One region of the Lysinibacillus sp. CTST325 genome, then DNA from elsewhere that is predicted to be linked to it. Evidence: riboswitches for the same ligand, from Rfam matches in the RefSeq annotation. Region 1 holds a riboswitch; each other region holds the start of a gene.
The links. A riboswitch is a leader RNA that binds a small molecule or an ion and turns the genes downstream of it on or off. The one in region 1 is predicted to bind thiamine pyrophosphate.

Region 1 (4,276 bases):
TTCTTTACACGATTAGTTACAATAAGCTCATCTTTAATATTTACATTTTGAACTTTTACATAATCCGCATTTACAGTTAGGCTTCCTTCAATCTGTGCGTCACCACCATCAAAATATACCGCTTTTTTGTCAGTGCCAGCTTTAGTTAATGTTAGTTCTGTAATGCTCGTAATTTCGCCGTTTTTTACCACAATTGTAGCTTGGGCATTCTTCAATGCAGTGCTATTTGCTGTTTTAAAGAGAGGTTGCAGCGATTGACTAATTTTAAATTGGCCATTGGATGTAAGTACTTTCTCTTTAGTGACGTTGTTAATGGTAACCGTTTGTCCCTTTGCTTTGGCTGCAGCTACCTGCCCATCAAGTTGAATTGAGTGGTTTAAAGATGAATGATTTGAAGCAGCATCTGCAGTTGACATTGGCGATACTAGGGTTGCTGTAATAGCAGTTGCCATAAAAGTCGTTAATACTTTATTCTTCATTTTAGTCACTCCGATCATCGTATTTAATGGATAATATATCATATATTTCTCTGATTTAGTACATAAAGGGTATATTTTACTATTTATTTTACTTAAATGAAAGGTAGTCCCTTTTTCTGTATCGTTCGTTTTTAAGAATCCTTAATTATTTCAGAAAATCTGAAAGCGAAGTGACAGTTTTTTTTGTACGAAACTAGGTAGTTTGGTGCGGAAATCGCGCTCTTTTCAAGCGCTATAACTTTCCAAAAGATAACTTTGACCATCTTGTTAAAGACACTGCATTGTTCCATATGTTCAGAAAAAATGCCTTGATATGAGTGGTGAGTTAACTTTGAAGTACATTGACCAAGCATAAAAACAGCACTACTATAGGAGAGGGAAGGGGGACATCACTATGGTGTATCTCGGTATGATTTTTTTTAAAATTGTAGCTCCAATTTTAGTGCTTCTAGTACTTGGTGCAGTTTTACAAAAGAAATTTCGCTTTAATTTAAAGGCGTTATCTCAACTTATTACATATTGCTTCATGCCAGCAGCAGTTTTTGTGAATATATATGAAACGAGTATAGAGCTGTCTGTGCTTGGGGAAGTTGCATTATTTATTCTACTCTTTATCGGAAGCCAAATGGTGCTTAGTCACTTTCTAGCAAAGGGACTCGGCTTAGTAAAAACAGAGGCTGCGGTGTTTAAAAATAGTGTTGTCCTAATTAATTCGGGTAACTATGGAATTCCAGTTGCACAAATGATTTTTGTGACCCAGCCGATTGGAGTAGCGATTCAGGTCATTCTCGTTATATTTCAAAATATGACGACCTATACTTACGGCTTGTACAATTTAATTTCTTCAACAAAATCGGGCATGTCTATTGTGAAAGACTTCCTCAAAATGCCTATTATTCATGCACTTATTATTGGTGTTGCAATGAACTATTTTAATATCTCTATTCCGCAGTTTGTAAGAATTCCGATAGACCATGTGGCAGATGGCTTTATCGCTGTAGCATTAATAACTTTAGGGGCACAACTATCACAGCTTGAAATCAAATCCATGTTCAATAAGATGGTATTCATTAGCTGTTTTACACGACTAGTCATAGGACCAGCCGTAGCATTGCTTATCATTTTTGCGCTTGGTCTTGACGGTGTCGTGGCACAATCACTTTTTATAGCTAGTTCGTTCCCGACATCGCGAAATAGCTCTAGTTTGGCATTAGAATATGACGTCGAATCGGCAACTGCTGCACAAACAGTTTTATTTTCAACGATGGTGAGCTGTATTACAGTGACGATTGTGATTTACGTAGCGGAGCTGTTGTTTACCTAACGGTTGGGCGCTCATTTGATTGCCCATAGTTGATAAAAACTGAAATTGTTCCGATAAAACAAGATTTTGTTCCGATAAATCTTCAATGGATTCATATAAAAATGAATTCATCAAATGTTGAGCTGCTTCGCATGCGTGCGCTCCAGAGTCTCATCTGACGCTGACTCTTGGTGAATAAGCCAAAAATAATCAAATGAAGCTTCCATCTCTTAACAATATCTGCTACACTAGCATCAAACTTAATAGTATTAACTAGGGGAGTCTGATGAGTCAGGCTGAGAGGGAGACGCATAGAAGTTTCTTGACCCTTTGGACCTGATCTGGCTCATACCAGCGTGGGAAAGTTAACCATTATTGCACTCAATGTTATTTGCAATAACTAAACCTTTACATTCTTAGCCGGATCCAAAACTTTTTGGATTCGGCTTTTGTCTTCATTCAGCGAAAAAGTCCTATCTTTGAAGGTGATGAGATGAATGCGGTTAAGATTCCTTATCAGTGGGCGTCAAACACCTGCTGAATGAAGACAAAGCCTCCGGCGGATGTCACGGATTTTCAAAGGAATGAATTGTGCGGGCACAATTCAAAATCCGGACGCAATTACGCCAAGGCGAAATTGATTTTCTGTTGGGGTGAGCTAGATTCGGTCCTTGTATAAATGAAAAAGGGAGCGAAGTAGTTTATGACAACAGTTAGCGACAAGAATATTACGATTATGTCTAGTTTTGAAGGAAGTAAAAAAGTTTACGTAGAAGGATCTCGATCAGATATTTTAGTGCCAATGCGTGAAATTGCTCTAAGTCCAACGACAGGAAGCTTTGGTGAAGAGGAAAATGCACCAGTACGTGTTTATGATACGAGTGGCCCTTACACCGATCCTGCGTATAAGGTGGATATTACGAAAGGATTGCCAGCTTTATGTAGTGCATGGATCAAAGAACGCGGTGACGTTGAAGAATATGAAGGCCGTACTATTAAGCCAGAAGATAATGGATTCCGCAAAGCTGATGATCCACGAATGAATGAAAATGTTTTTCCGGAATTATCTAGAAAGCCTTTACGTGCAAAGAAAGGTAAAAATGTAACACAGCTTCACTATGCACGAAAGGGAATTATTACTCCAGAAATGGAATTTGTAGCGATACGCGAAAATATGGACCCAGAATTTGTGCGCTCAGAGATCGCGGCAGGCCGTGCTATTTTGCCATCTAATATTAATCACCCTGAGGCAGAGCCGATGATTATTGGGCGTAACTTCCACGTAAAAATTAACGCCAATATTGGAAATTCAGCGGTGTCATCTTCTATTGCAGAAGAGGTAGAAAAAATGACGTGGGCTACACGCTGGGGTGCCGATAACATTATGGATTTATCTACTGGTAAGCATATTCATACGACACGTGAATGGATTATCCGTAACGCCGCGGTGCCAGTAGGAACGGTACCGATTTATCAAGCGCTAGAAAAAGTAAATGGTGTGGCAGAGGATTTAACGTGGGAAGTGTATCGTGATACGTTAATCGAACAGGCTGAGCAAGGTGTAGATTACTTCACGATTCATGCAGGGGTATTGCTACGCTATGTGCCATTAACGGCTAATCGCGTAACAGGCATAGTGTCTCGAGGAGGCTCGATTATGGCGCAATGGTGTTTATATCACCATCAAGAGAGCTTCTTATATACTCATTTTGAAGAAATCTGCGAAATTATGAAAACCTATGATGTTGCCTTCTCTTTAGGTGATGGTTTACGTCCTGGTTCTATTGCAGATGCAAATGATGAGGCTCAGTTTGCGGAGCTAGAAACGCTAGGGGAATTAACGCAAATTGCCTGGAAGCATGATGTCCAGGTGATGGTAGAAGGACCAGGGCATGTGCCAATGCATCTTATTAAAGAAAATATGGATAAGCAGTTAGAGGTATGTAAAGAAGCTCCTTTCTATACTTTAGGGCCGTTGACAACAGATATTGCTCCTGGCTACGACCATATTACATCGGCTATTGGTGCTGCGATGATAGGTTGGTATGGTACGGCAATGCTATGTTACGTGACGCCTAAAGAGCATCTCGGCTTACCAAATCGTGAGGATGTTCGTGTAGGGGTTATTACGTATAAAATTGCTGCACACGCGGCAGATTTAGCGAAAGGGCATCCGGGAGCACAGCAGCGTGACGATGCACTATCTAAGGCACGATTTGAATTCCGCTGGCGCGATCAATTCAATCTTTCGTTAGATCCAGAGCGTGCAGTCGAATACCATGATGAAACATTGCCTGCAGAAGGAGCGAAAACTGCGCACTTCTGTTCAATGTGTGGACCTAAGTTTTGTAGTATGAGAATCTCACAAGATATTCGTAATTATGCAAAAGATCAAGATTTAAATACGACTGAAGCGATCCACAAAGGTATGCAGGAAAAGGCTGAGGAATTTAAAAAGGCAGGCAGTCAAATTTATCAATAATTAGTAAAGCGG
Region 2 (4,276 bases), on a different contig from region 1:
ATGAAATTACACCGCTGATGGTTAATAATGAAGCTGCTGTGGCACTCACTTGGTCTGGTCAAGCAGCAGACATGCTGTCTGAAAATGAAGATTTAGACTTCGCTGTACCAAAAGAAGGCTCAAACTTATGGTTTGACAATATGGTTATCCCAAAAACATCAAAAAATATTGATGGTGCACATGCCTTCATTAATTTTATGTTGAAAGCTGAATCAGGTGCTCAAAACGCTGATTATGTAGGCTATTCTACCCCTAATATTGCAGCGATGAAATTAATGGATAAAGAAGTTGTATCTGATAAGCGCTTCTATCCTTCTGAAGAACAGCGTAAAACATTAGAAGTTTATAAAAACTTAGGCCCTGATTATTTAGGTAAATACAATGAGCTGTTTTTAGAATTTAAAATGAGTATTCGATAAACCATTTGAAGCTGTTCTCGAGTTAATTGAGAACAGCTTTTTGGTTGTATAGCTGGAAATAAGCTTCGGGGTCTATTTCAGACTTATAGTCAATAGCAAACGTACAAGCCTTGTGGTAGACTGTAGTATATTTGATTAAAGAAGGGGGTATTCGATGACCCAGCAGAAGTCTAATAAGGCGGCTTTGTATATTTTAATGTTTAATATGTTTATCGCAATGGGGAGTATCGGAATTATTATTCCTGTCATGCCTGAGTATTTAAAACTATTTGGTGCTGCAGGACAAATACTTGGCATGTTGATTGCAACGTTCGCCTTAGCACAATTCGTATTTTCTCCAATTGCTGGGAATCTTTCCGATCAATACGGTCGTAAAAATCTCATTATTTTCGGCCTTATCGTAACAGGACTTGCACAAATTGGATTCGGACTTTCTACAGATGTGTGGATGCTCTTCTTGGCACGCTTTTTAGGTGGCCTTGGATCTGCATTTGTGGCACCTCCTATAATGGCATTTGTGGCTGACGTCACAACGTACGAGGAACGAGGAAAAGGCATGGGGATGATAGGGGCAGCAATGTCCTTTGGTTTTATGATTGGACCAGGTATCGGTGGATTCCTCTCAAAAGTTAGTTTGCATTTCCCATTTTATACTGCTGGATGTGCAGCTATCTTAGCAGCTATTTTATCGTTCTTTTTATTACCTGCTACAAAACCGAACACAGCGAAAAAAGCGCAGAAGCAGGATAATCTTGCAAAGCAGATGGCCCGTTCAGTCCGAATGCCTTATTTTGTCATGCTAGTTATCATGCTTGTATTCTCTTTCGGGATTGCTAACTTCCAAACAACATTATCATTATTTGTTACAGATAAGTTTAATTACACACCTACTGATATCGCCATCATATTAGTTGTGGGTGGCGCTTTTGGTGTTGTTGTGCAGATGTTTGTTATTACACCGCTGTTTAATCGCTTCGGCGAAATGAAAGTAGTGTTAGTCAATTTATTTATTGCAGCCATTTCGATTTTCTTAATATTATTCGCATCTGGCTTTGCCCTTATTTTAATTGTAGCGACCATCTTCTCTACAGCTACGACATTGATTCGTCCAGCTGTCAACACACTGATTTCAAAGCTTGCTGAAAATGAACAAGGCTTTGCAGCAGGTCTGAACAATGCATATATGAGTCTTGGTAATATGATTGGTCCAGCTCTAGCAGGTATATTATTCGATTGGAATATGAACAGTCCTTATATATTCGGGTCTATTATTTTAATGGCTTGTTTCTTCCTTGCCCTAATTTGGACAATGAAAAAAGCACCACACCTTATGCATCCTGATACAAAATAGTCTGAAAAGTTATTGACTATTTTTAGTAGTATGCTACATTATTTATGAGAAAAACTAACAAATCAATTTCGCCTTGGCGTAATTGCGTCCGGATTTTGAATTGTGCGAGCACAATTCATTCCTTTCAAAATCCGTGACATCCGCCGGAGGCTTTGGGCCAACGTGATGTTGGTCACTCAGTCGTTGCCACAGGACGTGGCGATCTTAGACTGAGTTCCTCTATTTCAGCGGATGTCTTTTGTACCGAAAGCATAGCGACAGGTACAGATGTTTGGACACCTGCTGAAAGAAGTTAAATTCTTACCACTAGGGGAGTCTTTAAAAGGCTGAGACGTATATGATCATATACGGACCCTTTGAACCTGATCTAGTTCACACTAGCGGAGGGAAGTGGCGACACTTGCTTTTTGTTATGTAAATGCAGGGCCGCTTCCTATTGTTTTTAGGAAGCGGCTTTTTCACGTTTTAGCGGCGGTACTCCCTTGTTTACCGGCGGAACTCTCCAGTTTAGCGGCGATAACTATAAAATTCACATTTCAAAGGAGTGGAAATTATGTCAATTCGAAAATTAACAATCATGGCCTTATTAGTAGCAATTGCCGTAGCAGGCTCTACCTTCGTTTCAATACCAACGGGAATTGCGCGTGCCTACCCTGTCCAGCATGCCATTAATGTTATCGGTGCTATCATTCTTGGACCAGTGCCTACTGTTATGGTCGCCTTTGTCACAGCCATTATTCGTATTTTAACAGGCACAGGCTCATTATTAGCTATACCTGGCAGTGTTATTGGCGCTCTGTGTGCAGCTCTTGCCTATAAATACAGTGGCAAGCAATGGCTAGCAGGTGTCGGTGAAATGTTTGGCACAGGTATTATTGCGTCATTTATTGCAGTACCTTACGCACATTTATTAATGGGGACATCCGTTGCTGCTTTATTTTTCATGCCAGCTTTTTTAACATCAAGTACTATTGGTGCAATGTTAGGCATCGTCGTTGCTAGCAATTTACGTAAGACAGTATTTGTAACTAACCTTAACACTCAGCTTAAATAACTTGATTTACAGCAATTTAAAAACGTTACTTCCTTAATGACAATTAATCAAGAAAGTAACGTTTTTTGTTCCAAACAAATTCACCCATACTTCAATGGTAATCCCATTTCATGAGCAATTAATAAAAAGTCTTTTTTGCTTATTTCAAAATGACCGAATCTGAATTTATAGCCATATTTCGATTTATCCTCTACAAATTCTAAATAATCTAAGATTCTTTTTATTGGCACAGCTTTTGCTTCTTTATAAAAGTCTATATCTCTTCTAAAAGGAATAAAATTTTCCGCCATTTGGAACTCGTATACTCGTTCGTCCTTTACTCTTCCAATTGCGGTAAATGCTCTAACAGGCTCATTGTCTTCTAGACTTTTTTTAGGAGAATAATAAATGATCCAATCTCCTTTTGTCATTCGTTTCAAAGGTCTTTCTTTACCATGGCATAACTGGCCGAATCCTCCCTCAACCCCTTTTTGCACATGATTAAGAGATACCACGCCAATCCAATATTTCGTCTCCCTTTCAGCCACAGGAAGTGGATTATTATTAGGATATAATGACATAAGCTTCCGTCCCCTTTTATTTTGGAATCATCGCCAACGATTTTATTTTTTCCTTTTCAAGAATCAACCTTTCTTCCAAAATCACTGGGTTTGGCAAACCATCCCAAGTAGTTGAAACTGTAGCAATACATTCTGTATCATCACCTTCAATATTTTGGATAGTTAATTTAAAGCCTTTTGGCATAGGTGACGTGTAAAAGTTTTGTATTTCTTTTCTTCCTTTAAAAATTTCACCTTTAAAATTTTTTAATTCTCCATGATCTGCATACATATCAGATAAATCTTGGCCCTCTTCTTGCGCTCTTCTTAAATACTCCTTCATAACCTCTACAGCTTTCATTTCTCATCACTCTTTCTTTTTTATTAATAAGATTATCAATTATGCCTCGGCATAATTAACTTCCGGATTAGGCTTTGTGCTTAGGCCTGCAAATGTTTTTTGTGCGAAAGCGAAGCGACAGCACGAAGTTGGTCACTCAGTCGTTGCCACAGGACGTGGCGTTCTTAGACTGAGTTCCTCTATTTCAGCAGGTTGCCGAAAGAAGTTAAACCCTATTCACGATTTTCATATACTTTTGTCAAAATGCTTTTCAATTGCTCTTTTTCTTCCAATGAAAGTACATTTAAAACTTCATTCTCAGAAATCGAAAGGGTCTTCAACAATTCTTCTGCCAAATTTTCACCCTGTTCCGTAAGGCATATTAAATTCTCTCTTCTATTTTCTGGATTTTTCTCCCTATAAACATACTTTCTTTCTTCTAGACCATCGATAAAAAAGCGGACACTATTTTTATCCAACTTTAATATCTGCCCTATTTGAATTTGACTAAGCTTTTTTTCTTTTACAGCAATCATGATCCCGACTTCTCTAGATTTCATTTGAAATTTTTCG
Region 3 (4,276 bases), on a different contig from region 1:
GCAAGTTCGCCTATCATCGCCTGTTTAATAGGAATAAACATCAGCTCACCAATTGTTCCAATAAACATGGCAATAAAAAGAACCAACACACTATTTGAAGAAGCAAAAACACTAAAGCATATAGAAAAGATCAGCATTCCTGTAACAAGAGTCCAGCGATCACTGTATTTTTTAAATAAGAATAATACAATACTTGATAGGAGAACTACAAGAATAGTATTCTCTGTTCGGAGAAATCCAAGCATTTTAGTGCCGTCTACGATGAAATCTATGCCAAACAATGAAGCTGACTGTTGGGGTATATCTTTTTCAAGGCGAATCCCAATATAGTTGGATAAAGACTGTTCCAATGTAAAGATCAAGATTGCTCCTAAAATATAAAACATAAACAGCTTATCTTTTAAAACGGTTGAGTAAGTTTGAAACAACTCTACTGGTAAAAATTTTTTCTTATGAAGAGAAGACTTAGGTGAAGGTTCTGGTGAATAGGTTTCTGAGATGAAGAAAATAGTCACGAATACAGATAATAAAGAGATAAGTGAAATCCCAATAAATAGTTCAAATAAGTAGTTTTTAAAAAGAAATGCCCCCATGATTCCTCCAATTGCGGTTGATAAATTTCCCAACCAGTAGCTAATTGTAAATACAAGCTTTCTCGATTCGGAATTAGTAACATCAATCATCATAGCTTGTGCGGCTGGCTGAAACATCCCTCCGCAAAACATAGTGATGATGAAGAATGCCGCAGAAATATAAGGAAGGTTAAACCAAGGAGAATTACAAAGTGCTATAAACAGATACGAAAGTAATAAACCAATTTCAGTATAAATCATTATTTTTTTTCGCCCAATTTTATCTGAAACATGTCCTCCGATAACCCCTCCAATAACTCCGCTAATCACTATTATTATAAGAATAATACCCGTTTTAGTAGCTCCGATATTTTGAGTAAAATAAATTGCCAGAAAAGGTATAACAGCCATAGAAATAAGACCGCCTAGAAATTGCATGACTAGGCGAAGTTTGATGTTGGGATGGATATCTCTCAATTTCATATAATCACTCCTAAATATATTAAATATGAACTATTTCCGATAGAATCTTCAGGTGTCTCAGTTGGGGGTTATCTATTGATTATCCTATTAGGAAGTGTCTCTTTGACTCTCTTTTATGTTTAACTTGTTTAACCTTATTATCTACAAGTGATGGCCGGGCAAAGGGGGAGGAGCTTATTTATTAGCGATAGGCCCAAATAATCTCAGTGCTTGTCTCGATATATCCTTCCGCGTCTCGTTTGTATATTCATCAATAAACGTTAAACGCATTCCGTTTAAGATGGATAAGTATGATTCAGCAATTAATGAAGGTGATTCTTCATAAAAGGAACCAAGCCTTTGTCCTGATTCAATAATCGGATAAATAGAGGCCTTAAATAATTTTGCAAAATCATCTAGTTCTTTATAAAGCTTCGGAAACCGTTCAGGTCTTGCAAGAACCTGCTGAATTAGGCGTAGAAATTCAATTCTCATTGCAAAAAGTTGTACATGACAATCTATCATTTCCTTAATAACTGTAAGAGGCTCACCTTTAAAGTGTTTTTCTATCTCGATAAAATACGGTTTGATTTCTTCCAAGGGTTCCAAAATAGCTACTTCATAAAGTACTTCTTTTGAATCAAAATATGTAAATACGGTACCAAAACTAACACCAGCTTCCTTTGCTATTTCGGCAACTTTTGTCTCTGCAAAACCATTCTCACTATATAATTTAATGGCGGCGTTCAGGATAGTAGATCTTTTTCTTTTCTTTTTTTCATCATTAGTAAGTTTAGTCTCCATTTAGATATTCCTTTCATAATAAATGATTGATTAATCAATCAAATTTTATTGTAATTTGTTTCCATTGTCAATATATTGATGGGATTTTTTGAATTTTATAGTTAGCTATAATGGAATTCCTTAAATGAAGGGATATTATTCTTTAAAATTGAGTCTTTAAAAAAAGTAGAACTGACATTTTAAGCATGAAGCCTCTATTTCAATGGAGTCTGAAAATATTATCTAGCTCTCCTAAAGTACGTTTTACAAAGGAAGCGCCATAGCAGTTATTTGGTGTGAATGAAAAATATATTTCAAAAAAAGGATTAGAAATAAGGCTATAAAATAATAATTCAGCGCTATTTGCAAACAGAGCCTTGTCATTTCCAAATAGATATGGGTATAATAATCACGAAAAGTTCATATGGAAAGAATGTAGGGGGGCTGGTGTTGCCAGCTGAGATTGTGTCCGATAGACGCTAACCCTTTGAACCTGATTTGGCTCGTACCAGCGTAGGGAACATCTATTCAAAAAGTAAAAGTTTTTGATATTGATAACAAAACGTCTGGGAGGAATCCTAGGCGTTTTTTATGTTTTCAGACTTTTGTTGCATGCACATACCTTACGTGTAAACAGACCGTGAATGGTTTCTTCTTGTAAAAACATTCATTCATGAACACTTTCACACTACTTACTTGGAGGATTCAGCATGAAAAAATGGTTATTGGTCCTTATGGCTGCACTTTTAACTTTAGTGGGCTGTAGCGAAAAAGAGACTAAAAAGGATAATAAGGGATTAACGAAAGTATCAGTTGTTCTTGATTGGACACCGAATACAAATCATACAGGTTTATATGTAGCGAAAAAACTTGGCTACTTTAAGGAACGGGGCTTAGATGTCGATATTTTATTACCTGGCGAAGCGGGTGCAGATCAGCTTGTGGCGTCTGGGAAGGCTCAGTTTGGCGTCAGCTATCAGGAAGGGATTACACAGGCACGTGTGCAAGATGTACCTTTAGTATCGATCGCGGCGATTATTCAACATAATACTTCTGGCTTCGCGTCCATTGCATCCAAAGGCATCACGTCACCTAAGGATTTTGAAGGTAAAACATACGGTGGCTGGGGTGCACCACTTGAAAAGGCAGTACTGCAATCACTAATGCAATCAAAAAAGGCAGATATTAATAAGTTAGATATTGTCAATGCAGGCGATTTAGACTTCTTCACAATGATGAAAAAAGATATTGATTTTGCGTGGATTTATTATGCTTGGACAGGTATTGAAGCCGAACTGCGTGGCGAAAAACTAAACATGCTATATTTAACAGATTATAGTGATCAGTTAGATTATTACACACCTGTACTCGCTACAAATGAAAAAATGATTAAGGATGATCCTGAGACGGTAAAAGCATTTGTCGCTGCTGCAGCAAAGGGCTATGAATATGCGATCAGTCACCCGAATGAAGCGGCTGATATTTTACTAGAAGCGGTACCTGATTTAGATAAGAACCTTGTCCATAAAAGTCAGGAATGGCTAGCGGATAAGTATCAAGACGACGCTGCACAATGGGGCGAGCAAAAGCTATCTGTTTGGGAAAACTACGCGAAATGGATGACAGACAACAAAGTTTTAGAGGGCGAATTTAACGCAAAACAAGCATTTACAAACGACTTTTTACCAAAAAAGGAGACGAAGTAGTATGGCAAACTCATTAATAAGTGTACAAATTATCCCGAAAACTGAAAAATATGAAGATGTGATCCCATTTGTCGATGCAGCGATTGCGGTTATCGACGCATCAGGGGTGAAATATGAAGTTCATCCGTTAGAAACGACAATGGAGGGTGAGCTATCGACTTTACTACAAATCATTGAAAAAATGAATGACAAGATGATTGAACTTGGCGCGATCAATGTCATTACGCAGGTGAAAATTTTATATCAGCCATCAGGTATTACAATGGATACGTTAACGGAGAAATACCAGTGATGAAGCAAGCTGTTAAACAAGGAAGGACGATAATTTTTATCGCCTTCCTCTTATTCATATGGGAACTAATTGTTCGTTTTGCAGATGTGCCACATTGGCTATTGCCTACACCAAGTGCCATTTTGAAAGAAGGCTTTCAAACGTATGAGACATTTGTGCCGCATGCGTTAGCGACTGTTCAGTTAGCACTTCTAGGACTTGCCATTGGAATATTGTGCGGGTTAACTGTTGCCGTGCTATTACATCGTTTTACGTTTGTGCGGGAGCTATTTTATCCTATTCTTATTATGTCACAAAATGTCCCTGTGCTCGTCCTAGCACCGCTCTTAATCATTTGGTTTGGCTTTGGTTTATTGCCAAAGCTCATTATTATTTGTCTTGTGTGCTTTTTCCCAATTGTTATTTCAGCAATGGATGGCTTCCGTCAAACCTCACCTGAGCTGAAGCATTATTTCCAAATG

Region 2: another riboswitch for thiamine pyrophosphate. It lies ahead of thiW (energy coupling factor transporter S component ThiW); the one in region 1 lies ahead of thiC (phosphomethylpyrimidine synthase ThiC).
Region 3: another riboswitch for thiamine pyrophosphate. It lies ahead of ACYQ73_RS06365 (ABC transporter substrate-binding protein); the one in region 1 lies ahead of thiC (phosphomethylpyrimidine synthase ThiC).

The regions. Positions count from the first base shown of each region.
Region 1 is NZ_BAAFHO010000018.1:17,140-21,415, reverse strand. It holds gene ACYQ73_RS25045 (S-layer protein) at 1-479, opposite strand, end outside; gene ACYQ73_RS25040 (AEC family transporter) at 874-1,803, shown strand; TPP riboswitch at 2,048-2,162, shown strand; gene thiC (phosphomethylpyrimidine synthase ThiC) at 2,486-4,264, shown strand.
Region 2 is NZ_BAAFHO010000001.1:843,306-847,581, forward strand. It holds gene ACYQ73_RS04205 (ABC transporter substrate-binding protein) at 1-419, shown strand, start outside; gene ACYQ73_RS04210 (MFS transporter) at 574-1,770, shown strand; gene ACYQ73_RS04215 (hypothetical protein) at 1,923-2,066, shown strand; TPP riboswitch at 2,069-2,176, shown strand; gene thiW (energy coupling factor transporter S component ThiW) at 2,324-2,824, shown strand; gene ACYQ73_RS04225 (EVE domain-containing protein) at 2,905-3,384, opposite strand; gene ACYQ73_RS04230 (hypothetical protein) at 3,401-3,706, opposite strand; gene ACYQ73_RS04235 (MarR family winged helix-turn-helix transcriptional regulator) at 3,937-4,276, opposite strand, start outside.
Region 3 is NZ_BAAFHO010000002.1:187,670-191,945, forward strand. It holds gene ACYQ73_RS06355 (MFS transporter) at 1-1,055, opposite strand, end outside; gene ACYQ73_RS06360 (TetR/AcrR family transcriptional regulator) at 1,230-1,838, opposite strand; TPP riboswitch at 2,245-2,354, shown strand; gene ACYQ73_RS06365 (ABC transporter substrate-binding protein) at 2,528-3,523, shown strand; gene ACYQ73_RS06370 (thiamine-binding protein) at 3,525-3,815, shown strand; gene ACYQ73_RS06375 (ABC transporter permease) at 3,815-4,276, shown strand, end outside.